4 regions of the Pantoea sp. SM3640 genome follow, and region 1 is predicted to be linked to each of the others. Evidence: predicted binding sites of a transcription regulator. Region 1 holds the regulator's gene; each other region holds the start of a gene.
What was found. Region 1 encodes Fur, which represses iron uptake genes when iron is present. Its sites were predicted from a motif close to ATAATAATGAGAACNACTATCAA; they were not measured.
Positions count from the first base shown of each region.

Region 2: a site for Fur is predicted at 5,598-5,620, ahead of IV493_RS10420 (TonB-dependent siderophore receptor). Genes of this name have one in related genera too.
Region 3: a site for Fur is predicted at 3,920-3,942, ahead of IV493_RS15905 (isochorismate synthase). Genes of this name have one in related genera too.
Region 4: a site for Fur is predicted at 6,060-6,082, ahead of IV493_RS02545 (TonB-dependent receptor domain-containing protein). Genes of this name have one in related genera too.

Region 1 is NZ_CP064872.1:2,730,542-2,738,573, reverse strand. It holds gene nagA (N-acetylglucosamine-6-phosphate deacetylase) at 1-821, opposite strand, end outside; gene nagB (glucosamine-6-phosphate deaminase) at 884-1,684, opposite strand; gene nagE (N-acetylglucosamine-specific PTS transporter subunit IIBC) at 2,013-4,040, shown strand; gene glnS (glutamine--tRNA ligase) at 4,194-5,861, shown strand; gene IV493_RS12730 (hypothetical protein) at 6,098-6,493, shown strand; gene fur (ferric iron uptake transcriptional regulator) at 6,559-7,002, opposite strand; gene fldA (flavodoxin FldA) at 7,349-7,879, opposite strand; gene ybfE (LexA regulated protein) at 8,012-8,032, opposite strand, start outside.
Region 2 is NZ_CP064872.1:2,245,643-2,253,674, reverse strand. It holds gene IV493_RS10440 (L-fucose/L-arabinose isomerase family protein) at 1-846, shown strand, start outside; gene IV493_RS10435 (mechanosensitive ion channel family protein) at 967-2,097, opposite strand; gene IV493_RS10430 (flagellar brake protein) at 2,194-2,928, opposite strand; gene IV493_RS10425 (GlsB/YeaQ/YmgE family stress response membrane protein) at 3,138-3,386, shown strand; gene IV493_RS10420 (TonB-dependent siderophore receptor) at 3,453-5,552, opposite strand; gene treA (alpha,alpha-trehalase TreA) at 5,744-7,429, opposite strand; gene ghrA (glyoxylate/hydroxypyruvate reductase GhrA) at 7,640-8,032, shown strand, end outside.
Region 3 is NZ_CP064872.1:3,419,287-3,427,318, forward strand. It holds gene fepG (iron-enterobactin ABC transporter permease) at 1-451, opposite strand, end outside; gene fepD (Fe(3+)-siderophore ABC transporter permease) at 448-1,437, opposite strand; gene entS (enterobactin transporter EntS) at 1,585-2,829, shown strand; gene fepB (Fe2+-enterobactin ABC transporter substrate-binding protein) at 2,824-3,792, opposite strand; gene IV493_RS15905 (isochorismate synthase) at 3,969-5,147, shown strand; gene IV493_RS15910 ((2,3-dihydroxybenzoyl)adenylate synthase) at 5,158-6,774, shown strand; gene IV493_RS15915 (isochorismatase family protein) at 6,793-7,647, shown strand; gene dhbA (2,3-dihydro-2,3-dihydroxybenzoate dehydrogenase) at 7,644-8,032, shown strand, end outside.
Region 4 is NZ_CP064872.1:519,275-527,306, forward strand. It holds gene IV493_RS02505 (cytochrome ubiquinol oxidase subunit I) at 1-1,101, shown strand, start outside; gene cydB (cytochrome d ubiquinol oxidase subunit II) at 1,103-2,107, shown strand; gene IV493_RS02515 (DUF2474 domain-containing protein) at 2,109-2,282, shown strand; gene IV493_RS02520 (helix-turn-helix domain-containing protein) at 2,613-3,482, shown strand; gene IV493_RS02525 (hypothetical protein) at 3,713-3,895, shown strand; gene IV493_RS02530 (siderophore-interacting protein) at 4,237-5,064, shown strand; gene IV493_RS02535 (PadR family transcriptional regulator) at 5,136-5,675, shown strand; gene IV493_RS02540 (SelT/SelW/SelH family protein) at 5,676-5,972, opposite strand; gene IV493_RS02545 (TonB-dependent receptor domain-containing protein) at 6,212-8,032, shown strand, end outside.

The DNA of each region.
Region 1 (8,032 bases):
GCATCGGTTACCAGCACCAGTTTGTCGCCTTTAATGCGTTTTGCATTGCGCACGTTAGCGTAATGTACATGTAAACCATCCGCAATAATGCCGCAGTATACATCAGGCGAATCAAACAGCGCACCGATAAGCCCGGGTTCACGTCCGGCAAACGCCGGCATAGCATTGTAGAGGTGGGTTGCGAAACTCACGCCAGCAGAAAAACCTGCTTTTGCCTCTTCATAGGTCGCATTCGAGTGACCCGCTGAGACAATGATTCCGGCGTCGGTCAACTGACGAATCACGTCGCTGCCGGCGTTTTCTGGTGCCAGGGTGACTTTGGTGATGACGTCGGCGTTGTCGCAAAGATACTGCACCATCGCCGCATCCGGCAGGCGAATCAGTGCCGGATCGTGGGTGCCTTTTTTCGCCTTACTCAGCCACGGGCCTTCCAGATGCAGACCCAGCGCCTGATGCTCATGCTTCTGCAGGTAAGCGCGCATGGTTTCAATTGCCCGCTTCATCAGCGCGTCGCTGCTGGTGATCAGCGTCGGTAAAAAGCTGGTGCAGCCAGACTTTTCATTGGCGCGCTGCATCGTTTCCAGCGTCTCAATGCTGAGCGCATCAAGGCTGTCATTGAACTGAACGCCACCGCAGCCATTGAGCTGGAGATCGATAAAGCCTGGCGCAATAATCGCACCCGCCATATCCTGCTGCTCAATATCAGCCGGAAGCGATTCACGTGGGCAGACGCGCGCAATAAGCCCGTCAGCCACCACGACGGCGTGATTATCCAGAATCTCATGGCCGCTGTAGATTCGACCGTTTACTAATGCGTACATCTTTCTTCTCCCGTCCTGGCCTGCTGTCACTCAGCGTAACAGCAGGGCAAGAGACTATTCTGTTACACGCCTTTCATATTTTCCGCTTCCATTTCGCGGAAATATTTCACGGTTTTCACTTTCAGTTCCATGGTGGCTGGCTCATCACAGACCACAACCGATTTCGCATGCAGCTGCAGGCAGCTGATGGTCCACATATGATTCACGTTGCCCTCAACCGCTGCCTGCAGTGCGTGCGCTTTGACATGGCCGGTAACCAGAATCATCACTTCTTCTGCATCCAGCAGCGTGCCGACGCCGACCGTCAGCGCATACTTAGGCACCTGATCCACGTCACCGTTAAAGAAGCGCGAGTTCGCCACGCGGGTATCATGGGTCAGGGTTTTAATGCGGGTACGGGAAGCCAGTGAAGACGCCGGTTCGTTAAAGGCGATATGACCGTCGTTGCCGACACCGCCCATAAACAGGTGAATTTTACCCAGTGCGCGAATTTTCTCTTCGTACTGACGACATTCTGCGTCAATATCGGGCGCATTACCATTCAGCAGGTTGATATTTTCCGGTTCAATATCAACGTGATCGAAGAAGTTGCGATACATAAAGCTGTGATAGCTTTCAGGATGCTCTTTTGGCAGACCGACATATTCATCCATATTGAAGGTCACGACATGTTTAAAACTGACCTGGCCCGCTTTGTGCATATCAATCAGGTGTTTGTACGCCTCCAGTGGCGTGCCGCCGGTTGGCAGACCCAGAACAAAAGGTCTGTCCGCCGTCGGGTTAAACGCATTGATGCGGTTAACGATATGTCGGGCGGCCCATTTACCCACCTGGGTTGGCGTCGCTAAAGGAATCAGTCTCATTTTTCACCTCATTAGAAAATAGAAAGGGGATCGCTAAACCGTTGCGTTAGTCATCAGCCTGAGCAGATTGTCTATTCTCGCTACGGGCGGAGCGTAATTCAATATTTCGGATCATAAAATAAGTTTGTGGTGATAGCCAGATGTTGCCGTGTGACATGATGTTTTTTAGTGATAAAAATCACATTTACCAGGGTTTTAATTTGCGAGGCGAATTAATTTATCATTACACTTCGCAGCGTGATATGAAGTGTATTAACGATCTTTGCAGCTGACATAACAACATTAAGCGGCGCAAAGCGACAAGTCAGGCTCATAGGGGGAAGGGGATATGTTAGGTTATTTACAGAAGGTGGGGCGCGCACTGATGGTGCCGGTAGCAACCCTGCCAGCAGCAGCAATATTAATGGGGGTGGGTTACTGGATCGATCCGGACAGCTGGGGTGCAGGTAATGCGCTCGCTGCGTTGCTGATCAAATCCGGTGCCGCCATCATCGAAAACATGTCAGTGCTGTTTGCGATTGGTGTCGCATATGGCATGTCAAAAGATAAAGATGGTGCCGCTGCCCTGACTGGCTTTGTCGGCTTCCTGGTTGTTACCACGCTCTGCTCACCGGCCGCGGTGGCGATGATACAGAAGATGCCGGTTGACCAGGTGCCTGTGGCGTTTGGCAAAATCAACAACCAGTTTGTCGGTATTCTGGTCGGTATTCTGTCGGCAGAGGTCTATAACCGCTTCAGCCATGTCGAGCTGCCTAAAGCGCTTTCCTTCTTCAGCGGACGCCGGCTGGTGCCGATTCTCGTCTCGTTCCTGATGATCTTCGTCGCTTTCATTCTGATGTATATCTGGCCGGTTATTTTTAATGGCCTGGTGGGCTTTGGTGAGCATATCCAAAAGCTCGGCTCTGCCGGTGCCGGTATCTACGCCTTCTTCAACCGCCTGCTGATTCCTGTCGGTCTGCATCATGCACTGAACTCCGTGTTCTGGTTTGATGTTGCTGGCATTAATGACATTCCTAAATTCCTGGGCGGTGCGCAGTCACTGGCTGATGGATCGGCAACCGTGGGCATCACAGGCCGTTATCAGGCGGGCTTCTTCCCGATTATGATGTTTGGTCTGCCGGGTGCTGCGCTGGCTATCTACCACTGCGCGCGTCCAGAGAACCGTGTCAAAGTCGGTAGTATCATGCTGGCTGCGGCATTTGCTGCTTTCTTTACCGGTATCACCGAACCGCTGGAATTTTCCTTCATGTTCGTGGCACCAGTGCTCTATCTCATCCACGCCGTCCTGACCGGCATCTCGGTCTTCATCGCTGCCAGCATGCACTGGATTGCCGGATTTGGTTTCAGTGCCGGGCTGGTGGATATGGTGCTGTCGACCCGTAACCCGCTGGCAACACACTGGTACATGCTGATTCCGCAGGGCCTGGTCTTCTTCGTTATCTACTACGTGGTTTTCCGCTTCACCATCAAAAAATTCAACCTGATGACGCCGGGCCGCGAGCTGGCGGTTGCCGGTGATGAAAGTGATGGTTATGACGTTAACGTCGATAAAACTGACAATGGTGAAACGGCCACTGAATCGCTGGCGCGCCGTTATATTGGTGCCGTGGGTGGCTCATCCAACTTAACCAGCATCGATGCCTGTATTACCCGCCTGCGTCTTAACGTGAATGATTCGGCTCAGGTCAATGAGGGCGTTGCGAAGCGTCTGGGTGCATCCGGGGTGATCCGCCTTAATAAGCAGAGCGTGCAGATCATCGTAGGTACTCAGGCCGAAAGTATTGCCTCGGCGATGAAAAAAGTGCTGACCAAAGGCCCGGTCGCAGCCGCTGCTACCAGCAGTGCGCCAGTGGAACCTGACATTAAACCGCAGGCCGTGTTGAACAGTGAGAAGCGTGTTATTGCGACATTGCTGGCACCGGTAACGGGCGAAGTGGTCGCGCTGGATGATGTGCCGGATGAAGCCTTTGCCAGCAAAGCGGTAGGCGATGGTCTGGCGATCAAACCGAGCGACAAATGGGTCGTGGCTCCAATTGACGGTACGCTGGTGAAAATCTTCAACACCAATCACGCCTTCTGTCTGGAAACGGACAATGGTGTAGAGATTGTAGTGCACATGGGACTGGATACCGTGGCGCTGGAAGGTAAAGGCTTTACCCGTCTCGCTGAAGAAGGGGCCACGGTGGTCGCCGGTCAGCCTGTGCTGGAAATGGACCTTGAATTCCTGAACGCCAATGCCCGCTCAATGGTGAGTCCGGTGGTTGTCAGCAACAGCGATGATTTCGCCGGTCTGACATTACTGGCCCGCGGTCAGGTGGTGGCAGGTGAAACTCCGCTGTATGAAGTGAAAGGCTAATCCCCGCAACAGAACCCCACAGGCAGGAAGCGATTCCTGCCTTTTTTTGTTTTAAAGGCTTAACAAACGGTTGTTTCCCTCAGACGCTTTGTGGATCATACTCCGTTACTTCGTGGTACAAATCACCCGTTATTCGTATTGAGGATTTTTGAGATGAGTGAGGCTGAAGCCCGCCCAACTAACTTTATTCGTCAGATCATTGACGAAGATTTGGCGAGCGGTAAGCACAGCAGCGTGCATACCCGTTTTCCGCCAGAGCCCAATGGCTATCTGCATATTGGTCATGCGAAATCGATCTGTCTGAATTTTGGCATCGCCCAGGATTATCAGGGGCAATGCAACCTGCGTTTCGACGATACCAATCCGGTTAAAGAGGATGTGGAATTTGTTGAATCCATCAAGCGTGACGTCCAGTGGCTGGGTTTTGAGTGGAGCGGTGAGGTCTGTTACTCATCAAACTATTTTGATCAGCTTTATGACTATGCCATCGAGCTGATTTCTAAAGGTCTCGCCTACGTAGATGAGCTGAGTCCGGATCAGATTCGCGAATATCGCGGCACCCTGAAAGAGCCGGGCAAAAACAGCCCTTATCGCGACCGCAGCGTGGAAGAGAACCTGGCGCTGTTTGAGAAGATGCGTAACGGTGAGTTTGCCGAGGGCACGGCCTGTCTGCGCGCTAAAATCGACATGGCCTCTAATTTCATCGTGATGCGCGATCCGGTGCTTTACCGCATCAAGTTCGCGGAACACCACCAGACCGGCAACAAGTGGTGCATCTACCCGATGTATGACTTTACCCACTGCATCTCTGATGCGCTGGAAGGCATTACGCACTCGCTGTGTACGCTGGAGTTCCAGGACAACCGTCGACTTTATGACTGGGTGCTGGATAACATCACCATACCGGTTCATCCGCGTCAGTATGAGTTTTCGCGCCTGAATCTGGAGTATGCGGTGATGTCGAAACGCAAACTCACTCAGCTGGTGACTGAGAAGCACGTAGAAGGCTGGGACGATCCGCGCATGCTGACCGTTTCAGGTCTGCGTCGTCGCGGATATACCGCCGCCTCTATCCGCGAATTCTGCCGTCGTATTGGCGTGACCAAGCAGGATAACATCGTGGAGATGGCCTCGCTGGAATCCTGTATTCGCGACGACCTGAACGAGAACGCGCCACGTGCCATGGCCGTGCTGGACCCGCTGAAAGTGGTGATTGAAAATCTGCCAGCAGGCCATAACGAAATCATCACTATGCCAAATCATCCGGGTAAACCGGAGATGGGCACGCGTGAAGTGCCGTTCAGCCGTGAGATCTGGATCGACCGTGCCGATTTCCGCGAAGAGGCGAACAAGCAATATAAGCGTCTGGTGCTGGGCAAAGAAGTCCGCCTGCGTAATGCCTATGTGATTCGTGCTGAGCGCGTCGCTAAAGATGAAGCGGGCAACATCACCTGCATCTACTGCACCAGCGACACAGATACGCTGAGCAAAGATCCTGCCGATGGCCGTAAGGTCAAAGGGGTGATTCACTGGGTGTCTGCGGATCACGCGCAGCCAGCAGAGTTCCGTCTGTATGATCGTCTGTTCAGTGTGCCAAATCCGGGCGCGGCAGAGGACTTCCTGGCGGTAATCAATCCTGAGTCACTGGCGATCAAACAGGGCTTTGTGGAACCGGGCCTGCGCGATGCAGAACCGACCACTCCATTCCAGTTTGAACGTGAAGGTTATTTCTGTGCCGACAGCGTTTACTCTAAACCGTCGCAGCTGGTGTTTAACCGCACCGTCGGTCTTCGTGATACCTGGGCGAAAACCGGCGAATAAATTTTTTTGAGGCTGACCTCATAAAATGACAAAAGGGCGATTTATCGCCCTTTTTTGTTGCCCCGATTTTAATCATTGCCGACGATTATTCTGACCTAACCGCAACCGATTAAATGCCGCATTGTGAGAGAAATCTGAGTTTAAAAAAATTAATCAATTTCCGGATGTGAATTATCCGCTTTCAGGTAGGCTATGCGCTCTCAGAGGTTGCAAAGCGGGTTACAGAAGGAAAAAAAATGACAGTTCTCGCCCAGGAAGCCAGAAACAGTGTGGTCGTTTTACATCAGCTCATTGAACGTATTTTTAACCAGCCTGCCGGATCTGATGACAGTTTTGAGCTGCTGATGTCCTATTTCCATCCTGAATTCCGCATGGTCACTCCAAAGGGCAGAGAGTGCAATCTGAACGAGGTCGAGGAACTCTTCAGGCAGTTGCAGGGACAGCGCGAAGGGATGCGTATTGCCACCTGCGAGCACGTCATCCTTTCTCATCATGAGAAAGAGATCACCGTGCAGTATCGCGAAATGCAGATGATGAATGGCAATAATCAGAGCCGTATTTCGCTGGCGATACTGGACTGCAGCAGCTCCATTCCACGCTGGCGCTATCTGCAGGAGACGCTGGTCGCCTGATATCACAGCCCAGGACAGACGAAAAAAAACCGGTGAATTCACCGGTTTTTTTATTTCAGTTCGCGTTACTGGTCGTGCAGGGTTTCATCTTCCCGGCAATCGCCCAGCGTACAGTGTCCATAGAGATAGAGGCTGTGGTTGGTCAGCTTGATGCCATGACGGGTGGCGATTTCGCGCTGACGCGTTTCGATCGACTCATCGCTGAACTCAATAACTTTGCCGCAATCCAGGCAGATCAGATGATCGTGGTGATGCTGCTGCGTCAGTTCAAAGACAGATTTGCCGCCTTCAAAGTTATGACGGGTCACGATACCAGCGTCATCAAACTGGTTCAGAACACGGTAAACGGTAGCCAGGCCAATCTCTTCGCCGATGTCGATCAGGCGTTTGTACAAATCTTCCGCACTGACGTGATGGCACTCAGGTTCCTGAAGCACTTCCAGAATTTTCAGTCTGGGCAGCGTCACTTTCAGGCCAGCCTTCTTTAATGCGGTGTTGTTGTCAGTCATGCGGATTTTGTCCTGTCACTATATTCACTTTTGTGGCTTGTCGCCTTGAATGTCGATCTGCGCTCATTCTCATTTGCGTCTCATTATAGAACTGAAGCGATGAAATGAAAACCAGAGGGCGTGCCTGAATCATCACGGGCTGTGGGGGATAGGTCACCGGGCCGGGGAGGATTCTGGCAGATGTCTGTTGGTACATCGCTTAGTCTTGCCGCCTGAGAAATAAGCGGAAGATCGATGCGGGTATTCTACAGATTAAACGGAGAAAGTTAAAAAAATGTGGCTATTATTTCTATAGGAATTTCCATTGCCTCAATGTGAGCTGGCGCTCACATTGAGTCGGGCAGGATCAGGCTTCGAGGATATCTTTCAGCTGCAGTTCATCAGAAATCTGCTTAACCCACTGCTCTACGCGCTGGTTAGTCAGTTCAGGCTGGCGATCTTCATCAATGGCCAGACCCAGGAAGTGGGTATCATCGGCCAGACCTTTTGAGGCTTCGAAGTGGTAACCTTCGGTTGGCCAGTGTCCGACAATCACGGCACCGTGCGGCTCAATGATGTCACGGATTGTGCCCATCGCATCACAGAAGTACTCCGCGTAATCTTCCTGATCGCCGCAGCCAAACAGCGCAACCAGCTTGCCGTTGAAATCGATCTCTTCCAGCGTCGGGAAAAAGTCATCCCAGTCGCACTGCGCTTCACCGTAGTACCAGGTCGGAATGCCCAGCAGCAGGATATCAAACGCTTCCAGATCTTCTTTTGTGCTTTTCGCGATGTCATGCACTTCTGCAACGTCTGTACCCAGCTGTTTCTGGATCATTTTTGCAATGTTTTCGGTATTGCCGGTATCGCTGCCAAAGAAGATGCCTACAAGTGCCATGAGTAAAATAACCTCTTAAATCCTGATAATGAGATGTGTGCCGCAGCACATTTCAGCGAATAATAGCAGACGAGAGAAAACCGGTGAACGGTTAAAGCCCCGACATTTGCTCCTGCGTGCGATTTGCCCGCATTAATCCAGTTTGAGCTGTGC
Region 2 (8,032 bases), 480 kb from region 1:
ACCGTCCGCTACAGCGAAAAGCTGCTGGAGAAGATGGGCATCGCAGTAGAAACCCTGGATCTATCGGAGATTTTTACCCGCACTAACCGGCTGCGTGATGACGATATCCGCGTGGCAGAGAAGCGCGAGATCCTGGAAGCCAACGCAGATGCGCGCGGCATTCCGGGCGACAAACTGGTGACTATGGCCAAACTGTTTGTGGTGATCAGCGAGTGGATCAGTGACAACGATATCGACACGACGGCTATTCAGTGCTGGACGTCGCTGCAGGAAAACCTGGGCATCAACGTCTGCTCTATCATGAGCGTGATGTCGGGACAGCTGATGCCCAGCGCCTGTGAAGTGGACGTGATGGGCGCGCTGTCGATGTATGCGCTCGCCAGCTGTTCGCTGAGTCCTGCTTCACTGGCGGACTGGAACAACAACTTTGGCGATGAGCGGGACAAATGCGTGCTGTTTCACTGCGGAAATTTTGCCAGCGCCAGCCTGGAGTCACCGACCATGGGCACGGCGGATATTATTGGCACCACCGTGGGCAAAGAGAACACCTGCGGTGCGGTGCATGGCCGGATGAAGCAGGGCGACCTCACCTATTTCCGCCTCTCGACCGACGACTTCAGCGGCGAAATTAAAGCCTATGTGGGCGAAGGCATGTCGGTCACCGATCCACTGGACACGATCGGCTGTCGCGCGGTCATTCAGGTGCCGCAGCTGGAGACGCTGCTGGCGTGGATCTGCCGCAATGGCTTTGAGCATCACGTGGCGATGAACCACTCTGCTACGGCCGGTGTGCTGCAGGAAGCATTCAGTGAGTATCTCGGCGTGAGTTGTTACCGGCATCAGTAAGCGATGAGAGTGAATCGCAGAACGCGATAAGGGCAATGCGGGCCATGAAGCCGATGCGACCACGGTTCTGGCCGCATCGGCTTCATAGCCCGCCATTTTCAGGACAGGAGGGCGGGCATGTTAGCGCGCCATTCTGCGCACTTCGCCATCGTCACTTTCCACGGCAACCAAATCCACCGGCGGCAGATTACCCCCGCTGAACTCAACCTGACGGATCGGGAAGGCGAAGCGGATATTGCGCTCTTCAAGAGCCGCCATGAGCTGCAGGTTAATCTCCTGCTGTATATCCATGTACTTGTTGTAATCCGCATCCAGCACAAAATAGACCACTTCAAAAGTCAGCTTTGAGTCCTCGAAAGCCAGGAAGTGGGCGCGGTCAAAACGGGTGGTCTCAACGCCCTGGATAATCTCTTTCACCAGCGGGCTGATCTGGCGCACCTGCTCAGAAGGCGTGGCATAGCTGATGCCAAACTTAAACACGATGCGGCGCTGCTGCATACGCTTGTAGTTGTGGATGGTCTGCTGCAACAGAATGGTGTTTGAGCAGACGATCTGCTCACCACTCAGGCTGCGCAGCCGGGTGGTTTTCAGGCCGATATGTTCAATGGAACCGGCTATATCACCAAAGACAATAAAATCGCCATGCTCGAACGGCTTATCGAAGCCTATCGCCAGCGACGCAAACACATCGCTCAGCACGGTCTGAATCGCCAGCGCAATCGCGATCCCCCCGACGCCCAGGCTGGCGACCAGTGCGGTAATATTGATGCCCATGTTCGACAGAATGGCCAGGAACATCATGATCCAGACCACGACCCGCAGCAGAATCCCGAGGATCACCGTCGTCACCGGGTTACGCACATGCAGCGGGTCGCGCAGCAGGCTTTTCAGCCAGAGCCGGATGCCGCAGTCGATCCACAGCGCGAGCTGTACGATCAGCGCCAGGAACCAGCCGTGTGCGATGGTCACGCTCCAGGATTCGGGCAGGTCCACAAACTTCAGGGCAATCAGCAGTGAAAAGATCAGCAGCAGGGTCTGGCTGGTGCTGCGCAGTATCTCCACCAGAATCGCGGTCGCGCGGACATGACGATGTTCGCTGTAAAGCGCAATCCGGTTGGAGATAAAGCGAATCAGGGTACGTAATACCCAGTAAATCACCAGCGTGGAAACCACCACGATGGCGCTGTTGAGCCAGAGTTCCTGATTAAAAAAGAGGGAGTGAAAACGACGTGAAGAGAGCCAGTTTTCCATTGGGGAGGGTCTCCTTGCTGGGTTCCGGTTTAAAAGAAAACAAGCAAGAAGCATAGCCTGGATGCGGCCCACCTGTGTGGCGCATCCCTGAAGACGTTACTGGAAACGGGTCGATTTATCGCGAGCCAGTCGCTCAAGAGCAAAAATAATCTGCTGAAGCTGCCGCTCCTGCGCCGGGTTCAGCGTGGCAAAGCGAAAGCTCAGTCGGGGCGTAATGCGGGTTTCATTCTTGCGGGTCACCACGCAACGCTCGCCAATGTGCAGCAGCTTCACCGGCACGTCAAAAATGCCATACTCGCCCAGCTCGACCCGGAACGAATTGAAGCTGTCGCCGTTCTGTAACCCGTCCGGCAGCGGTTCATCCACCAGCACGCCGATGCCGCCCAGTGACAGATCCTGTAAACGCAGGCGCGTTTTACTGCCATCCGGCCACAGGGTATGACACCAGAACTGCGGCTCCATCGGGGCGCAGACGCGGAAGAATTCCCGTCGCTGAATCTGCCACAGTAGCTCCGGCAACGGTGCGCTGAAGGCGGGTAATCCTTCAAACTCCACCCTCTCCAGCGAGGCAAGGCTGAACTCTACCTTCGCGCCATAGGTTTCAGCGGTAATGCTGAGATCGTCGCTGGTCAGGGCGTATTCGTTATCCAGATTATTACTGCCCAGGTCAAACAGCAGGCGATCTTCATCGGCAGCCAGCATCCGGCTGATAAACTGCCCGCGCGCGAAGCGCACCAGTAGTGGCGTCTGCAGGTGCAGCAGATCTTTCATTACGCCCAGAACCGCCAGCGTGCCACGTTTTAAATATTGTTCCTGGTCGGCTTCTTTCACGTCCTGCTCCGCAAGGGGTTACTGTATTTATGCTGTTTTTTTGCCTCATCCCGGTTATCGGCGCGGCAAAAAAAAGCTTTAGCCGGTGAATTCTTAAAAAATAGTGTGACCCGTGAGGCGTTTTTCAAAAAGCTGGCTATACTTATCGCGGTAAACCGCTTGATAAATCAGGCGTTCACGCTTTAATCATAAAAAGGAAGGAGCAACAGATGGGTATTATTTCCTGGATCGTCTTTGGCTTAATCGCGGGTATTCTGGCGAAGTGGATTATGCCGGGTAAAGACGGTGGCGGTTTCATTCTGACTATCGTTCTGGGTATTATCGGTGCCGTAGTGGGTGGCTGGATCAGTACGCTGTTTGGCTTCGGCCGCGTCGACGGGTTTAACTTCGGAAGCTTTGTGGTCGCTGTTATCGGTGCCATCGTGGTGCTGTTCGTATACCGCAAAGTACGCAGTTAACCGTAACGGTTTCAACAAAAAAGGGGACGAAGCGATTCGTCCCCTTTTTTTATCTTTTACTTTTAATCAGAAGTCGTAACCAACGGTCGCCATCACGCTGCGTTCCGCACCCCAGTAGCAGTAGCCTGTGCCGTAGCAGCCCGCCACATAAGTACGATCGGTCAGGTTGTTGGCGTTGACCTGAACCCAGGCCCCTTTCAGGCTGCTGTTCCAGACGCCAAGATCGGCCCGCACTGACGCATCAAACAGCGTCACTGACGGCACGCGCGTGGTGTTTTCATTGTCCGCCCACTGTTTGCCGATGTAACGCACGCCTGCACCCGCACTCAGACCGTAATCAAACTGATAGTGACCCCAGAGTGCTGCCATGCTGTTGGGGGTGACGTACGGTGTATGTCCGCTGTTGCCATCCACCGAATCTTTAAAGCGCAGATGATTCAGCGTATAGCTCGCCACGGTGCTCAGACGCGGGGTGAGCTGATTACGCGCTTCCAGCTCGATACCCTGTGAGTGAACTTTGCCTGATGGCGAATAGGTCGCCGTCAGCACGTTGCGGTTCGCCACATCTTTCTGCGTCAGGTCATAGACCGCCACGCTATAGAGATCGCGGGTGCCATTGGGCTGATATTTCACCCCGGCTTCATACTGCTCGGCGGTGGTCGGCTTCAGCAGATTATTGTTGGGATCGGTGAGCGCGGTCGGAGTAATCGCCTGGCTCCAGCTCACGTAAGGTGAGATACCGTTGTCGAAGGCATAGAGCAGTGCCGCGCGTCCGCTGATGTGATCATCCTGACGGCGATCGCTGCCGCTGTTATTGGCGACGATGCGATCGTAACGGCCGGAGAGATCCAGATGCCAGCGATCCAGCTTCATCTCATCCTGCAGATAGAGGCCGGTCTGGTAGTAGCGACGGGTTTTATCCGCCCAGCTCTGAGACGGCATTTCGCCCACCTGCTCGCCGGTCAGGGCATTGAGCTGGTTAGCCGAACCGCCCGCCTCACTGATCTCATTTTTATAACGATGATACTCGGCACCTACCGTGACGCGGTGCTCCAATTCGCCCGTATCAAACTCTGCCTGTAAACGGTTATCGGTAGACCAGGCAGAGAGCGACGAGCGCTCGCCAGAGTAGTAGCGGTTCAGCAGATCGGGATTATTTTCGTCCCAGCCAATCTGATAGACCTGATCGAGATCGACATTGGAGTGGCTGTAGCTGCCGGTTGAGGAGAATGACCAGACGTCGTTAAAGCGATGAGCGAAGTCGAAGCTGTAGATCTGCTCGCGGCGCTTGAACTGATCGAGGTCGCTGTTGCCCTCATAAAAGCCATTGCTCAGCTTGTAGCCGTTGTGTTCGGTGAGGCTGCCGTCGCCCGGCACGGACCCGTGATAACCACCTGACGGATCTTTCTGCAGATAGGCTTTCAGGATCAGATGGGTATCTTCATCCGGCTGCCACATCAGTTGCGGCATCAGCGCATATTTCTCTTCGCGGGTGTGATCGTACTGCGTATCACTGTTGCGGGTCACGCCGGTCAGGCGAAACGCCCACTGGTCGTTGATCGCATTGGTATAGTCAAACATCGTGCCGGTGGTGGCATTACTGCCTGCCTGCAGCTGGATGTGACCCTCCTCGGCGAACTGCGGACGTTTGGTCACCATATTGACCAGGCCGCCTGGCACTGTCTGACCATAGAGTGCAGAAGAGGGGCCTTTGATCACGTCGATGCGCTCAAGGAAGGCGTTATCGACCTGCAATACGTTGAAACTGCCGCCGTCGCTCATCAGCCGCATGCCGTCGAGGAAGGTGTTATCGACATCACCGCCGTGGAAACCGCGCAGCGCAATGGTGTCGTAACGGGTCGCGGCACCGCCAAAGTTGGTGAAGACGCCGGAGCTGTAGCCGAGTGCCTGGTTCAGGGTCAGCGCGCCCTGATCCTGCATCTGCTGGCGGGTGACCACGGATATCGACTGCGGCGTGGTGATCAGCGGACGATCGCTTTTGGTTGCGCCCTGGCTGGTCGTCGCCAGATAGCCCTGGGTCGGTGAAGTCGAGTCTTCCTGCGGTTGTGCAGTCACCACCATATCGGCAGCGAAACTCAGAGCAGGCGCGGTCAGCGCCAGGGTGCAGAGGCGAATATACCCTCTCAGCGACAGTGACAGTTTCATCGGAGTTCCTTTCATAGCAAAGATTAAGGCAGGTGAGTAAAGTTGTTAATAGGTAATCTCATTATCATAATGAGAATTATTACCTTTTGTAAATTGGCTGCAATTTTGCCTGTTGACGTAAGAAGGTCAAGTAAAATTCGCTGAAAAGGCGTGCGGATACCTCCGGTGAGGCCAGAGGTATCCAGAGAGGGTTAAGGTTGTGAGGCAGATGCCTGCGGAATATCGTGGGCGCTGTTACAGGTTTTATCTTTCGGACAATACTTATCGAGCAGTTTCAGCGTGACGCCGTTGGTCCAGCCAAAGCCGTCCTGGAGCGGATACTCACCGCCGCCACCGCCGCCGAGATTTTTGCCGTCGACGACATATTTCTCCACCAGCTTATGCTCACGGTCATAGGTTGTCTGGACGTTTTGCAGGAAGCGTAAGCCTACCTCTTTCGCCAGTTTTGGCTGGTTGTAATGCTCCAGACCTTCCACGGCAACCCACTGCAGCGGTGCCCAGCCATTTGGTGCATCCCACTGCTGGCCGTTGTTCACGGTGGTGGTTACCAGACCACCGGGCTTCAGCAACTGCTTCTCAACTGCGCTGGCGGTGCTTTCAGCCTGCTTGTCGCTGGCGACCTGCAGATAGAGCGGGAACAGCGCGGCAGCCGTCAGCTGCGGATGAACCTGCTTTTTCTGCCAGTCATAGTCGGCATACCAGTTCTGTTTACTGTCCCACAGATAGCGGTTGATCGCCGCCTGGCGCTTCTCCGCGCGATCGGCGTACTGCTTCGCCAGATCGCTCTGTTTGTTCATCTGGTAGCCTTTCGACAGGGTCTGCTCCAGATGGAACAGCAGGCTGTTCAGGTCAACCGGCGCCAGTTGGGTGGTGCGGATTGTCGACAGGTTGTGCGCGTCGGTAAACCAGCGTGAGCTGAAATCCCAGCCCGATGCGGCACCGGAACGCAGATCGCGGTAAAGTTCAGCTTTATTGCGCTGCGGCGCTTTCTGCGCGGTGGCAATATCATCCATCCAGGATTCGGTGCGTGGTACATCGCGCGCATCCCAGTAGCGGTTGAGCAGGGTGCCATCTGCCAGCTTAATCACCCGCTTGCTGGCTGCGCCCGCCGCGACGTTATCGCTGTCGGCCATCCAGTAGTCGTACTCTTTCTGCAGCTGCGGCAGATAGTGGGTATAAGCTTTGCCGTCATCGTGCGTCGCCAGCAGGTCGACCATCAGGCTGAAGAACGGCGGCTGTGAACGGCTCAGGTAGTAGCTGCGGTTGCCGTTGGGGATGTGGCCATAACGGTCAAGCAGCGAGGCGAAGTTATCCGTCATATCCTGGACTTTATCCCAGTGTCCGCTCTCGGCCAGCCCCAGCATGGTGAAGTAGCTGTCCCAGTAATAGACTTCGCGGAAACGCCCGCCCGGCACCACATAGGGCTTAGGCAACGGCAGCAGCGAGTCATACTGACCGGCGCTGCTGGTGGTGCGCGTCAGCACCGGCCACAGGCCATCGATGTGCTCACGCAGGTTTTGTCCGGCGGGCGGCACATATTTGTCGCCCGCAGCGGGCAGGGTAAAGTTAGCGTCAACAAAACGTTTGAGATCGAAATTGCGCTGTTTCTTCTGCATCTGCCAGTCGGCAAGAATCGAAGCGGGATCAAATTTCGGCACCGCATCGGCAAAGGTCTTCTGATCGGGATAGAACTTCGCCTGCTGCACGGCATTAAACAGCGGCCCTAAACGAACGTCCGGCGGCTGCGGCTGATTATTCAGCATGCGGCTGTTGTCGTCGGCATGGGCGGTGAAAGCGGGTACGCTCAGCAGCAACGTGAGCAGAAAGGGCGCATAACGCTGACGCCGTGAGTCGGCGTTTACCTCAATTTTTGTCATCGGTTTTTCTCCTTGTCCGAAATGCGGCCGCGCGTAACGCATTGACCACAGGACCAACTTTAGACCTTATCTGCCCACTTCACCCTGAAGCGAGCCGGAAATGTGAAGCCACGGGAATTATTTTTATGGAAAAAACCGCTTTTTCACGCGGGTTTTTTCTTGCTCTCACCTCACTTTTCCCCGACGCTGAAAGAAAAAAAGGAGAGCAGGATGGAGATCATCTGGTATCACCCGTCGCAGTCTGCAGCGGCCTGGATTAACGGTTTGCAACAGCGTCTGCCACATGCGCGTGTGCGTGCCTGGCAGCCAGGCGACAACGGACCAGCAGATTATGCGCTGGTCCGTTCACCCCCCGCAGAGATGCTGCAGGGACGTGCCACACTGCGCGGCGTCTTTGCGCTGGGTGCAGGCGTTGACGAGATCCTGAAACAGCTGCAGCAGCACCCTGAGATGTTGCCCGACAGCGTGCCGCTCTACCGGCTGGAAGATACCGGGATGGCGCGCCAGATGCAGGAATATGCCGTCCATAGCGTACTGAACTGGTTCCGTCGTTTTGACGACTACCGTCTTCAGCAGCAGCAACAGTGCTGGCAGCCGCTGCCT
Region 3 (8,032 bases), 690 kb from region 1:
CCCGCACGCTGATGCCCACAATAATCAGCCGGAAGGTCTCCACGCCGTTGCGCCAGCTGAACAGCCAGACCACACCTGCAGTGAGCAGCCCGCCTGCCAGCGCCGCCAGCGTCATCCCTTCCATGTTTTGCTGGAACAGCACCAGCGCCACCAGCACACCGCTGTAAGCGCCAGTGTTGAAACCCAGAATATCGGGACTGCCCAGCGGGTTGCGCAGCAGCGACTGGAAAATCGCCCCGCTGACGCCCAGCGCCGCACCAATCAGCAGCGCCATCATGACGCGCGGCAGACGCCACTCCAGTACAATCAGCTGAACATTGCGCGCTGCCTCGCCGTTGAGAAGTGCCCATAACTGGCTGGCGGAGATCGGTAAGGTGCCGCGCGTGACGCCCAGAAAAGCCAGCGCCCCGCAGGCCATCAGCAGCAGCGCATTGATCATCGTCCGTGTCATATCTGCCCTCTTCCCAGCTTACGGCGCACCAGCACAATCAGCATCGGCGCACCGAGAATGGCCGTGACAATTGACACGCGCAGTTCACCCGGCACCAGCAGCCGTCCCAGAATATCGGCCGCCAGCAGCAGACAGGGAGTGATCACCAGGGTTCCCGGCAGCATCCAGCGATGATCGTTGCCCAGCAGCCAGCGGGCCAGATGCGGTGTCATTAACCCGACAAAGGCGATGGGGCCGACTGCCGCCGTCGCCGCACCGCTCAGCAGTGCAATCGCCAGCAATCCCACCAGTTGAGTACGCATCACACGGGTGCCCAGCGCGGTTGCCATATCTCCGCCCATACTCAGGCTGTTGAGCGAACGTGCCAGCAGCAACGCCAGCAGGCTCCCGGCTACGACCGCCGGAAAGACAGTGCGCAGAATGGCGAAATTGCGGATATCCAGCGAGCCGCTGTGCCAGAAACGCAGATGATCGTAAATATCGGGATTAAGCAGCGACAGGCCAGATGTTAAACCCTCCAGCACCGCACCCAGCGCCACGCCTGCCAGCGTCAGACGCAGCGGATTCACGCGGCCGCCGCCGATCGCACCCGTCATGGCCACCAGCAGCGACGCCAGCAGTGCACCCGTAAAAGCAAAACCCAGCCATTCCGCAGGAGAATCGGCGCCAGAGAGGGCAATGCCAAGCACCACCGCAAAACCCGCTCCGGCATTCACACCAAGAATGCCTGGATCGGCCAGGGGATTGCGCGTCAGGCTCTGCATCAGTGCGCCCGCCAGACCTAAACTGATCCCGGCCAGCAGTCCCGCAAGGGTTCGCGGCAGCCGGGCATCGCGCACGATCACGCAATCGATGCGGCTGCAGTCGGAGAGTAAGGCATGTGTGACATCATGAAAGGGTACAGGTCTGGCTCCCAGCATCAGGCTGAGCGCAATAAGCAACAATAGCAGCATCCCTGAACCGGCTATTGCACGGAGTTGACGCATAACGTTTAAACCTTCACGAATTCAACATGGCTCGCAATTGCGAGTGTTTATGATAATGATACTTGTTATCGTTATTAACTATTTTTTGTATGTTACCATGACTCTCAGATTCAATAATGAGGAAAATGGGTGCTAAAAAGCGACGCTATGAACAAACCCTCCCATTTTATCGATCTCACTCTGCTGAGAACCCATCCCGCCTTTCGCGCCCTGTTTATCGCCCGCTTTATCTCGATTGTCGCTCTCGGCATGCTGGCGGTGGCGGTCCCGGTTCAGATTCAGCAACTGACGCAATCACCATTGCTGGTAGGACTGGCGGTGACGCTGGCCGGAGCCGGTATGTTTATCGGTCTGCTGACCGGCGGCGTGCTGGCCGATCGCTATGAGCGTCGTCGCCTGATCCTGTTTGCCCGATCCACCTGTGGCCTGGGCTTTGCCGCGTTGTGCATTAATGCCCTGCTCCCTTCACCGTCGGTCATCGCCGTCTTCGTGCTGGGACTCTGGGATGGTTTTTTCGGCGCGATAGGCGTCACGGCGCTGCTGGCGGCCACGCCGGCGCTGGTCGGGCGTGAGAATCTGATGAAGGCGGGTGCCATTACTATGCTGACGGTGCGCTTTGGCGCGATTCTGTCACCCGCGATTGCGGGTATGGTGATTGCTCAGGGCGGTGTGGCGTGGAACTACGGGCTGGCCGCGTTCGGCACGCTGCTGACGGTGTTAACCCTGTTGCGATTGCCGCCGCTTGCGCCACCGCCGCAGCCGCGTGAACATCCCATAAAGGCACTAAGCAGCGGCGTCCGCTTTCTGTTCGATACGCCAATTGTAGGTATGGCGGCGCTGACTGGCGCGCTGGTAACGCTAGCCAGCGCGGTGCGTGTGCTCTATCCGGCGCTGGCCCCTCATTGGCAGGTCGGTCTGACGGCGCTGGGACTGATGTACGCCGCCGTGCCGTTGGGTGCTGCGACAGGCGCGCTGACCAGCGGACGGCTGGCACAGTCGCCACAGCCGGGCCGCCTGATTCTGGTCAGTGCCATCGCGGCATTCGTCGCACTGGCTCTGTTCAGCCTGATGCCGTGGTTCAGCCTGAGTCTGATCTGCCTCGTAGCCTTTGGTTATTTCAGTGCCATCAGCAGCCTGGTGCAGTACGCGATGATTCAGACGCTGACGCCCGATGCGCTGCTTGGCAGGATCAACAGCCTCTGGACAGCGCAGAATGTCACCGGCGATGCGATAGGTGCAGCAATAATTGGCGCGATGGGTTCACTGCTTTTGCCGCAGCAGGCCGCCGCCCTCTCTGGCCTGGCAGCCACCGTGCTGGGTCTCATCATGTGGCTGCTGATGGCCCGCCTGCGACGCTATCAACGGCCTGCCTCCGACGATGCCACATCATGATTTCACGAACAGCGCTTCCAGCCGCGTCAGTAAATGACTGGCGCTGTAGTAGTCGAGACGAAAGCTATCCAGCCCCAGCGCATAGACCGCTTTAGCGCGCACCGCTGGGGCCTGCGCCAGAAAAGCATTGCTCATTACCTGCGCAGCCGTGTTATCTTCGGCGGCAAACAGCAGATAAGTCTGTCCATTCAGGCCTTCCGCCAGATTTTCGCCTGACAGCTGAAGAATATCTTTACGCTGTCCCATGCTGTGAGCAGACTGAAGCGTCGCCGGTGGCGTTGCCAGCGTGAAGCCCAGCTCCTGCAGTAACTTCCCCTGTGCCGATGCCTCCGTCCAGAGATTCACAGCCCGGCCATCTCCGTTCCACACCATTGCAGAAACCGGCTGCGGAGGCAGGGTCAGCTTTGCCTTCAGCGCCTTTTCACGCGCGTCGAACTCGCTTATCCGGGCAGCGGCATCCGCCTCATGCCCGGTCGCCTCACCCAGCAGCGTCACCAGCTGCTGCCAGCTTTTATCGTCATAGTTAACGACCAGTACCGGTGCAATCGCCGAGAGCTGATCGGCCAGTTTGATCGCTGAATCATTACCGGTGGCGCTGACCACAATCAGGTCTGGCGCTTCCGCAGCGATCGCTTCCGCATTGGGTTCACCAATATAGAGCCGCTTTACGCCACGCTGTTTCGCCACACGCCCCCACTGCCGGAAGAATCCCTGCTCATCAGCCAGCCGGCTGCCGGGTGCGGTTGCGCCACTGGCAACTACTGGCGCATCAATCGCCAGCAGCGAGCCAGTCAGGGTGACACTGGTCGAGACAATGCGGGTCGGTGCCTGAGCCAGGGTGACCTGACCTTTTGCCCCCGCGAAGGTGCGCGGCCAGCCGGTCTGTGCAACAGCGGTCACGCTGAACAGAGTGATACTCAGCAAAAACAGCGCTAATGCCGACGTTACTCCCTGTTTAGTCATTTGTTTTCATCCTATTTCTCTCTGGTAATCCGGGCGACAACTTGTGCTGATTTAACCAACAAAACCAGCTGAATCACCGCGTATTTATTGACACCTTCGGCTATTCGACGTAGGTTACTGCACCATAATACAAATGATAATCATTATTAGTTATCTTATCATTTATAGGTGAAATTATGGTGGAATCACTGGCATTTGAACATCCCCTGCTGCAGGATTTTCCGGCACTCTGCCGTGGCTTCCTGTTTACTTCTCCCTGGCGAAGCCTGACGACTCAGGGCTGTTTTACGACACTCACTGCTCCGGTAAACCAGGGTGAGCAGCTGACCGGAGAGTTTCAGCAACAACTGCAGCATCATTTTGCCTCGGCCAGAAAACAGGGCATAGCCCATCCCATTCTGGTGGGTGCGATCCCGTTCGATGTGGATCAGCCCGCTGCACTGTTTATCCCTGAGTCGTATCAGACCTTTCAACGTGACGATCTGAAAGCCCACGCCTCATTGGCTGAAAGCAATCTGCCAAAAGTTCGTCGCCGTACGGCGCTGCCGGATCACGCCACCTTCACTGACATGGTTGCGCAGGCCGTAACGGCCACGCAGCGCGGCGATCCGGATAAAGTGGTGCTGTCGCGGCTGATGGAGATCGTGGCGGAACAGCCGGTCGATACGGCCGCCCTGATGCAGCGCATCCTGGCGCAGAACCCTGACAGCTATCATTTTCATCTGCCGCTGCCTGATGGCGGCGCGCTGGTGGGTGCCAGCCCTGAACTGATGATCCGTAAGCAGGGCCGTCAGTTCAGCTCCTGTCCGCTGGCCGGTTCAGCGCCGCGCAACAGCGATCCACAGCGTGACCAGGCCTCAGGTGACAGCCTGATGCGGTCAGCTAAAGACCGGCATGAACATAAACTGGTGACGGACGCGATGCGCATGACGCTGCAGCCGCGCAGTCGCCTGCTGTCAGTCCCGGAAATCCCTTCCCTGCTGACCACCCCGACACTGTGGCACCTCGCTACGCAGATTCGGGGCGAAGTGCTGGACGACCGCGAAAATGCGCTGTCACTGGCCTGCCTGCTGCATCCGACACCGGCGCTCAGCGGCTTTCCGCATCAGCGTGCTCAGGCGCTGATTCAGCAACTTGAACCGTTTGAGCGTCAGCTGTTTGGCGGCATCGTCGGCTGGTGTGACGATCAGGGCAACGGCGAATGGGTCGTCACCATCCGCTGCGGCACGGTGAATGGTCCGCGGGTCCGGCTGTTTGCTGGTGCGGGCATCGTGGCGGACTCACAACCTGAATCCGAGTGGCGCGAAACCGGCGTCAAACTCGACACCATGCTTCGCGCTTTTGGATTGCACTAAAGGAACCTGTATGACGATTTCTTACAGCCGCTGGCCGGACGATCTGGCTGCACGTTACCGTGAAAAAGGGTACTGGCTGGATCTGCCGATGACCGACATCCTGGAACGTCACCGCGACAGCGAATGCGTGGCGGTGATTGATGGCGACCGGCAATTTACCTATCGCCAGATGGCCTCACTGAGTGACAATCTGGCAGCGGCCCTGCAGCATCGTGGCCTGAAACCCGGTGATACGGCGCTGGTGCAGCTTGGCAACGTGGCGGAATTTTATCTGACGCTGTTTGCGCTGTTCAAAATCGGCGTCGCCCCGGTTAACGCTCTTTTCAGCCATCAACGTACCGAACTGGTCGCCTATGCCAGTCAGATCGCGCCGTGCCTGTTGATTGCCGATCGCAGCCATCCCCTGTTCGCCGATGACGCCTTTATCACGCAGCTTCGCCGGGAACAGCATTCACTGCAGCAGGTGATCCTACGTAATGACGCTCATGCGGAAAACAGTCTCGACGCCCTGCTGGCAGAACCCGCAGGTGACTTCAGGGCAACCCCGACCGCAGGCGATGACGTCGCTTTTTTCCAGCTGTCGGGCGGCAGTACCGGCACTCCGAAGCTGATCCCGCGTACCCACAATGATTACTACTACAGCATCCGGGAAAGTGACGTGATCTGCGGGGTCAACGCAGATACCCGTTACCTGATTGCTCTGCCCGCTGCACATAATTTCCCGATGAGTTCTCCGGGCGCGCTGGGCGTCTTTTACGCGGGCGGCCAGGTGATCTTAGCGGCCGATCCCAGCGCGACCCTCTGTTTCCCGCTGATTGAAAAACATCAGGTTACTGATACCGGCCTGGTTCCACCCGCGGCCAGTCTCTGGCTGCAGGCGATTCAGGAATGGGGCAGCAATGCCGCGCTGGCCTCACTGCAACGTATTCAGGTCGGTGGCGCAAAGCTGGGTGAAACGCTGGCTGCGCGCATCCAGAACGAGATGGGCTGTACCCTTCAGCAGGTGTTTGGGATGGCGGAGGGTCTGGTGAACTACACCCGGCTGGATGACGATGAACAGACCATTCTCACCACGCAGGGCCGTCCGATCTCACCGGATGACGAGGTGTGGGTCACAGACGAACAGGGGCATCCGCTGCCGGTCGGTGCCATTGGGCGCCTGATGACACGCGGTCCTTATACGTTCCGTGGCTACTACAACAGCCCGGAACATAACGCCGCCAGCTTTGATGACCAGGGCTTTTACTGCTCTGGCGATCTGGTTGAGATCACCCCCGCTGGCAACATCATTGTGCAGGGTCGTGAGAAAGATCAGATCAACCGGGGCGGCGAAAAGATCGCAGCTGAAGAGATTGAAAACCTGCTGCAGCGCCATGCGGATGTGATCCACGCGGCGCTGGTCTCTATGAGCGACGAACTGATGGGTGAAAAGAGCTGTGCGTTTATTGTCACCCGTCAGCCGGTGAAACCGGTGGCGCTGCGTCGTCACCTGCGTGAACTGGGCGTCGCCGAATTTAAGCTGCCCGACCGTATTACCTGCGTAGATGCCCTGCCGCTGACCGCGGTCGGCAAGGTAGACAAAAAACGTCTGCGCCAACAACTTGCCGATCAGCGTGCGCAAGCCTGATCTGTCCGGAGAATCTTAATGGCTATTCCACAACTGACCTCTTATCCGCTACCTGACGCCACTGAGTTGCCGAACAACAAGGTGAAATGGACGCTGGAGCCGGGCCGTGCTGCCCTGCTGATCCACGATATGCAGCGCTATTTCCTTAACTTCTGGGGCGATAACAGCCCGCTGGTTAAGCAGGTCGTTGACAATATTGTCCGCCTGCGACGCTACTGCAAAGCGCAGGGCATTCCGGTGTTTTACACCGCTCAGCCTAACGCGCAGAGCGATGAAGATCGTGCGCTGCTCAATGATATGTGGGGACCCGGCCTGAATAAACATCCCGATCAGCAGAAGATCGTGGAGGCGCTGGCACCGGATGAGCACGATCAGGTCCTGACCAAGTGGCGCTACAGTGCGTTTCACCGATCGCCGCTGGAGGCGATCCTGCAGGAGATGGGCCGCGATCAGCTGATTATTACCGGCGTCTATGCCCATATCGGCTGCCTGACCACCGCCACGGATGCGTTTATGCGTAATATCCAGCCGTTTATGGTGGCCGATGCGCTGGCTGACTTCAGCCGTGAGGAACATATGATGGCGCTGACCTACACCGCGGGTCGCAGCGGAAAAGTGGTGATGACCGCCGATCTGATGCCTGTACCGCTCAGCAAAGACGAACTGCGCATGCTGATCCTGCCGCTGCTGGAAGATGATGAGGTGCCGGACGATGATGAAAACCTGATCGACTACGGGCTGGATTCGGTACGTGTGATGGCGCTGGCGGCACGCTGGCGTCAGGTACATCGTGACATTGATTTTGTCAGCCTGGCCAGAAATCCTAGCATCGACGGCTGGTGGGCGCTGCTGTCGCGGGAGCCTGCTGAATGAGCCATCTATCCGATTTCAGCGGTAAAATCGTCTGGGTGACCGGTGCCGGTCAGGGCATTGGCTACCACACAGCGCTGGCCTTTCACCAGACGGGCGCGCAGGTAGAGGCCTTTGATCTGCGGTTCCAGGGTCATGACTATCCGTTTTCCTGTCACATTATGGATGTAGCCGATCCGGCGCAGGTAAAATCCGTGTGTCAGCGGGTGCTGGCCGCCCAGCCGCGCATCGATGTGCTGGTCAACGCAGCCGGTATTCTGCGTACTGGTGCCACCGATGCACTCTCATTTGCTGACTGGCAGTCCTGTCTTAACGTCAATGCGGGCGGTGCGTTTAATCTGTTCCAGCAGACACTGCCGCGCTTTCGCGAACAGCGCGCCGGTGCCAT
Region 4 (8,032 bases), 1.8 Mb from region 1:
GCGTTCTTCCTGGAAGCGGGCTTCCTGGGCGTGATGCTGTTTGGCTGGAATCGCGTAGGTCCGGGTCTGCACTTCTTTGCCACCTGCATGGTCGCCCTGGGTACACTGATTTCGACCTTCTGGATCCTGGCCTCTAACAGCTGGATGCATACGCCGCAGGGCTACATCATTCAGAATGGCATCGTGGTTCCGCAGGACTGGTTCAAAATCGTCTTTAACCCCTCTTTCCCTTACCGGCTGTTCCATATGTCGGTGGCAGCGTTCCTGGCGAGTGCCTTCTTTGTCGGTTCATCGGCGGCCTGGCATCTGCTGAAGGGCAACAATAATCCTGCCATCCGCAGGATGTTCTCCATGGCGTTATGGATGGCGCTGATCGTCGCGCCGATTCAGGCGATGATTGGTGATGCTCACGGTCTGAACACACTGGAGCATCAGCCTGCCAAGATCGCGGCGATTGAAGGTCACTGGGAAAACCCGCCGGGTGAAGCCACACCGCTGATCCTGTTTGGTATTCCCGACATGGAGCAGGAGCGCACCAAATATGCGCTGGAAGTGCCTTATCTCGGCAGTCTGATTCTGACGCACAGTCTGGACAAGCAGGTTCCGGCGCTGAAGTCGTTCCCGAAAGAGGATCGACCTAATTCAACGGTAATTTTCTGGTCCTTCCGCGTGATGGTGGCGCTGGGCCTGCTGATGATCACACTGGGCGTGGTCAGCCTGTGGCTGCGTTTCAAAGGGCGTCTTTATGAGTCGCGTCCGTTCCTGTGGTTTGCACTGTTGATGGGTCCATCGGGTCTGATTGCGATTCTGGCAGGCTGGTTTACCACTGAAATCGGTCGCCAGCCGTGGGTGGTTTATGGCGTGCAGCGCACCATTGATGCGGTCTCGGCACATGGCGATATGCACATGAGCATCAGCCTGCTTGCCTTTATTCTGGTCTACAGCTCGGTGTTTGGCGTGGGGTATCACTATATGATGCGTCTGATTAAGCAGGGACCGGTTGTCGGCGAAGGTCATATCACCGAAGAGGGTGGACCGGGTCAGAAGAAAACGCCAGCGCGTCCACTTTCCGCTGCCACCTTTAAGGATGGAGACCACTAAGATGATCGATTTTTCCGTTATCTGGTTTGTGATTATCGTCTTCGCAACCCTGATGTATATCGTGATGGATGGTTTCGACCTGGGCATTGGTCTGCTGTTCCCGTTCAACAAAGATGCTGGCGAGCGCGACATGATGGTGAATACCGTCGCGCCGGTCTGGGATGGTAATGAGACCTGGCTGGTGCTGGGGGGCGCAGGCCTGTTCGGTGCATTCCCGCTAGCCTATGCAGTCATCGCTGATGCACTGTCTATTCCGCTGACCGCCATGCTGATCGGTCTGATTTTCCGCGGCGTTGCCTTCGAGTTCCGCTTTAAAGCGGTGGAAGGCCATCGTGCATTCTGGGACAAATCGTTTATTGCCGGTTCGATCATCGCCACTTTCAGTCAGGGTGTGGCGGTCGGTGCATTGCTGGATGGTATTCCGGTTGAGGGACGCCGCTTTGCCGGTTCCGCAATGGACTGGCTGGCACCGTTCCCGCTGTTCTGCGGCGTGGGTCTGGTGGTGGCCTATGCGCTGCTGGGCTGTACCTGGCTCATCATGAAGACCGAGAATGAACTGCATCGTAAGATGTCTGCGCTGGCGACGCCGCTGGTGATTGCGCTGTTGGTGATTATTGGCATCGTCAGCCTGTGGACGCCGTTTGCGCATGCCGACATCTCTCATCGCTGGTTCAGCACGCCAAATTTGTTCCTGTTCCTGCCGGTTCCGGTGCTGGTGCTGCTCTGTTCGTGGGGCATTATTCGCGCCATCAAACGCGAGGCGCACTATTCACCGTTCCTGCTGACGCTGGCGCTGATCTTCCTCGGCTTCTCCGGACTGGGCATCAGTATCTGGCCAAATATTATTCCGCCATCCGTGACCATCTGGGCCGCTGCGGCACCTCCGCAGAGTCAGGCCTTTATGCTGGTGGGTAGCCTGCTGATTATCCCGATGATCCTGGGCTATACCTTCTGGAGCTACTACGTGTTCCGTGGAAAAATCAAAGCAGACGCAGGATATCATTGATATGAAAAGCCTCAGCAGCATGAAAGACCACAATCACACCGCAGAGACAAAAGCACCGTGGTGGAAGCGTGTGATGTGGCTGGTGTTTATCTACGCCGCCAGCGTGCTGGCGCTGGGCGTTGTCGCCTCGCTGTTCCGTATGATGATGACTGCGGCGGGAATGCGTAGTCATTAATTGTCGTGACGACTGCGAGTATTGATAACGAGCAAGCTCAGGGAGCATACGCCCTCCGCAAAGACGCAAAAACACCATCCCTGGCATGCTCAGCGCGGGCCATCCATGGCCCGCGATGCTTTGCTCCTGGCGTATGCTCCCATCGCTTTACATTCTGAGTTGTCTGAGGCTGACGTCAGTCAGCCTTTTTTAGTTAGTAACCTAAGCAATTAATGCGGAATCGCCCCGAACAGGCGCGTGCGCCTTACCCTTTCCTTACACCGATTCGCAATTTTTGTTATTCTTTTGTAACGAAAATTCCAGTCCTAACCCGCGTCGTAAATCGCCATCATGCTCAGTCAGGCTATTAAAAAACAGCACATTAACGATCTGGTCGAGTGGATAGAAGCCAACCTCACCGACGATCTCAATATCGATCAAATCACCCTGAAATCAGGTTATTCCAAATGGCACATGCAGCGCATGTTCAAGGAGATGACCGGACAGACGCTGGCGGCATATACCCGCAAACGGCGTCTGACGATGGCGGCCATGGCGCTGCGTCTGACACGCATGACGCTGATCGATATCGCCGTACGTTTTGGCTTTGATAACCAGCAAAACTTCACGCGGGTGTTCAAAGGCCACTTTTCACTGACGCCTGGCGCGTTTCGCCGTATTCCTCACTTGCCGGTTAAAAACTTCCATGGCCGCATTCTGGTGCGATCGCTGGCAGAGCGTGCGATGCTGGTGGAACGTGAGGAAGAACTGTATCTGTGCGGAGAGACACTGGAGTGGGAGTGCAGGTTTGGTGAGTATATTGCCGACCACGATCACCGGGTGGCAGAGCAGGCACGGCATCTGGTCGCGCTGGCGGGCAGCCATGCGACGCACGGCTGGTTAGGCTTTCAGTATGGTCCCGGCCATAGCTCTGCTGACCAGCAGAATATCAGCCTGTTTCAGGCGCTGGCACCACAACATGCCGGGCTGCTGGGTGACAATACTGCCAGCTGGAGCGAGGTGTGCGGCCTCTATGCGTCGATCCGCTGGAGCGGCAGGCCGGAGCAGCTGACGCGCTTTATCGAGGATATTTACTATCAGCATTTGCCCATGCTGGGCGTGTCGCGCCGTCCGGGCAAAGACCTGTTGCGTCTTGATTTTGCGCACTGTAAGCCCGACTGGCTCAGCGGCGTTTTTTCTATTCCGGTGATGCAGGCGTAGCTGGCAGGGCAGGGGCGATCGCTTCTGCTCCTGCCAATGCATCTTTCGTGCGATAAACCGTGACAAACCGCACGATTTTATAAAATAAGTTGCCATTCTGGCGTAAAATCCTCCCCCGAAACCCTGCCATATCTGAATCATCGTACTTCTGTGGCAGGGCTGGAACATTCATCTGCATTTCAGGCCTTTTCTGGCCAAAACGACAATCGAAGACAACTATGCGACGCTTAATGATTTCCCTGATCCTGGCATTGCCTGCAATGGCGATGGCGCAGCAGGCTGAGCCTTTCTCACCGCCTGCCGGACTGCATCCGCACTCTCAGGTTACCCAGCATGAAATTCTGGGTGATGGTGAACTGCCGGATCACACCAGCAGCAATGCCTCCCTTTCTGGATTCAACGACACGCTGTAAGTGTTGATGCGCTGCCAGAACCGGCGGCGCGAGATGATGCCCGGCTCGTCAGGAGCCGGACAGCTTCTGCCTGATTTACCTGCTCATACTCTGCACCTGCGGCTTCCTCTCTGAGGCCCATTCACCTGCATCTGAAACAGTCTTTACCTGCATGCTGCATCTCTGATGTTTCTCATTTATACCGCTTCCCGTTCATATCTCCTCGTTTAGGACACTGCTTAAAATATATCTTAAGTTGCAGAATCGCATTTTTCGTTCTTGTGCCGAAGATATATCATAGCTAATCTTGTCGCTTCAGATGAGAATGATTGTTATTCCATTGTTGTTTAATCATGGCGGGTATGCCCCTGACTATCGGGCATAAGCCCTGTTTCAGGAGAGAGATTTTGACTACAACAGCCGATAAGCGCACGCCGCAGCGGGTCCGCAATGAACTGCGTTTTCGCCATATTCAGGTCGCCAGTAAAACCAGGATTGCCGGGAAATTCTGGCGCATCCGGTTCAGCGGCAGCGATCTGGCAGGCTTTACGTCGCCAGGCTTTGATGACCACATCAAGGTGTTTTTCCCTGCTGCTGAAGGCGAAACACTGGCTCTGCCACAGATTACCGACGCAGGCATTGTCTGGCCGGAAGGTTTACGTCCGCAGGCGCGTGATTACACGCCGCTGGAATTCGATGGTGAATCTTCACTGACCCTCGACTTCTATATTCATCAGCAGGGCGTGGCCAGTGACTGGGCCGCGCAGGCGCAGGTGGGCGATAAACTGATTGTTGGTGGGCCACGCGGCTCGCTGGTGGTGCCGACCGATTACGCATTTCAGCTTTACGTCTGCGACGAAACCGGGCTGCCCGCTTTTGCCCGCCGTCAGCGTGATGCCCGCGCCCAGGCGCTGCATCTCTATGCCTTTACCGATGAAGCGACCGGTCGCGACTATTTAGCGGATACGGCAGACGTAACGACAAACTGGCTGGGCAGCGGTCAGATGCAAAAAGCGCAGTTCAGCCAGCTGATTACCCGGCTGGATCAGATCGCTATTCCGACGGAGGATTACTTTATCTGGCTGACCGGCGAAGGTGAGTTTGTCAAAGCGCTGTCTGACTACTTTACCTCGCAGCGTGGTCTCGACAGCGACTTCGTACGGGCGGTGGCCTACTGGCATCAGAAGTAAGCCGCGCTGGCAATTGAGTTTTGCCAGATGGCGGACTACCATCACTCTCCTTTTTTTCAGCAGGGCAGGTCATGAAACAGCATCCGACGTCCACTTCATCTGACGAACAGACTTCGCGCGCAGGCGGCTGCAGCGGACGACGTAAACGACGTGAAAAGATGCTGGAAGCGAGTGAGATTCGCCTGCTGATGCTCCATTTCCTGGCGCAGAATGCGGCGCACGGCTATGAGCTGATCAAGTCTGTTGAGGAGTTGTCAAAGGGAGAGTATTCGCCCAGCCCGGGGATCATCTATCCCAACCTGACGCTGCTGGAAGAGATGGAGGCGATTCAGGTCGTGGATGCGCAGGCAGCGCGTAAAGCCTACCGTCTGACGGCGGCTGGCGAGGCGCAGCTGGCGGATAATCGCGAAACCGTAGCCAGCCTGATTACGCGGCTCTCTACGCTGGCGATCGTAGTCAATAACCGCAGCATTCCTGCTGTGGAGCAGGCGATTCACGGGCTGAAGATGGCTCTGAATCAACGACTGGCGCAGGAAGATATTTCAGAAGCCGCGCTGCAGACGCTGATTAAGGCGCTGCACTACGCGGCTGATAAAATCACCCACAGTTAATCAGCTGATTTCACTCTTATTCTTGTCGATGTGGCCCAGGGTACGATCCGGGAAACAGATGTCGCGCACGCGCTGTTTCAGGGTAGTCGCATCCGGGAAACCACCGTCCCGCTTACGTTCCCACAGCAGATGACCATCCAGCGTAATCTCAAAAATACCGCCGGTGCCGGGTTTCAGCGTGACCTCTGCCAGATCCTCGGCGAAGGTATGCAACAGTTCCTGTGCCATCCACGCTGACCGCATCAGCCAGTTGCATTGCAAACAGTAGTGAATAACAACCACAGGTTTTTGCGCCATAACTCTCTTCCTTTACGTATTGATAAATGCAGATGCATTCGGGTTAACAATTTGTGCGCTGTGGTTTATGTCTTAATGTAAATAGGATTGATAATGATTATCAGTTGCATTAAATTCGCGGCGATAATGATTACACCCGCATGATGTTCTGACTTTTTACGGCTTTTATGCAGAGCCGTTTTTTATGTTCCAGCAAGCAAGTGAGCGAATACTAACAATTAATCAGGTAATTCGCGCCTATGTCACCACGTTTTCGGAGATTGACGCAACCGCGTCTGTCTGAGCTGGCGTTGCTCGCCACCTTTATCAATACCACCTGCACCTATGCTGCGGGCAGTGAACCTGCCACGCTGACCCTTTCCGACCGCTATGGCAGCAGTGCTGAACCGGTAATGACGGTGAATGCACCGGAAATTAAACAAACGGCGGGCAGTAAAACCACGCTCTCTGCCAGCGATCTGCAGCAACGTGGCGCTACTGATTTTGGATCGATCATGCGTTATGAACCGCTGATCAGTGCCACCGGCACCAGTGGCGGCTCCTCAGCCGGTAAGAGCGGCTTTGACCGGGCCGGTTACACCGGCTACAACATTCGTGGTTTAGAGAGCAACCGCGTGGGTCTCGATGTGGATGGCATTCCATTACCGCAGGCCACCGGCCGCAGCTATGTGGGACGAGCCGGTCTCGACAGCTTTGGGATTGGCCGCGATTACATCGATCCCTATATGTTTGGTCATATCGGAATTGAGAAGGGTGCCACGGCAGTGGATCAGCCGAATAACTCGATTGGCGGCAATGTCTCGTTCCGCAATAAATCCCCGGATGACTATCTGCATCCCGGTAAAGGCAACTATTTCGGTTATCAAAGCGACTACGACTCCGCCAGCCGCAGCTGGCACAACGGCGTTACGGCAGCAGCAGGCGATGATACGCTGCAGGGAATCTTTGTTTACAGTCGTCGTGACGGCCAACAGACCCGCAACAACAGCGACACGGTTGATGCCTATCCAGCCAACTGGCATTCCGATGCCTTTATGACCTCGGGCATCTGGCAGCCCAATGATCTTCACAAGCTCAGCGCGACTTTCGATTACTATCACAAAACGCACCACAGCCATTACGACAGCTGGAGCACGTCCGGCAATACGGTCTGGGGAACGGCGCAGCAGCAGAGCGATACACGACGCTGGGGCATCAGCCTGGTGGATGAGTACACGCCTTATAATGACCTGATCGACAGTCTGACAACCCGCGTTTACTGGCAGCAGACCCAGGCACATGACAACACCTTTATGCCGTCAGGTGCCACCACCTGGCAAACCGTCTACTCCGACTACAACAGCGACAGCTACGGTTTTGACACCCGCGCGCTTAAAAGCATCGGGCGACATGAACTGAGTGCCGGGCTGAATGCGCGTCTGGTGGATACCGAACGGCCTTTCCGTCAGTCGCCTGCGGCGAGCGCCACCAGCGTGATCATGCAACCGCAGGCTAACAGCCGCAGTTATACGGTTGGCGGTTATCTGCAGGATACCATCAGCTTCGATGCTGACGGACACCGTGCGGCTATCGTGCCGGGCGTGCGTGTGGCGTATCAGAACACCCGCCCACGCGATGTGGCGACACTGACGACAAACAGCAGTGTGCTCGACGCCAGCGAAGTCTCCGCGCTCTACGGTTCGCCAAACAGCGACACTCAGGTGTTGCCGTCGATCGCCTTCCAGTACGATCTGACCCCGGCATTGATGACTTATCTGCAATATACCCGTGGCGCGCAGTTCCCTAACGACTCTCAGCTCTATGGCTCATGGAACCTTGGCTCCAGCTATGCCGGTCCCGCGCAGTATGCGCTGATTGGCAATGCCGATCTGAAAACCGAAACCAGCAACAACTACGAATGGGGTATAAAAGGGCAGGTTGCAGAGGGCGTGACGCTTAACGCTGCCGCGTTCTATAACGACTACAAAAACTTCATTGCCTTTACCCGCTACAGCCGGGCGGCCAATCCGGGTAAGTTCGTCAATGTACCCAGCAACATCTATACCACCTATCAGGCGGAG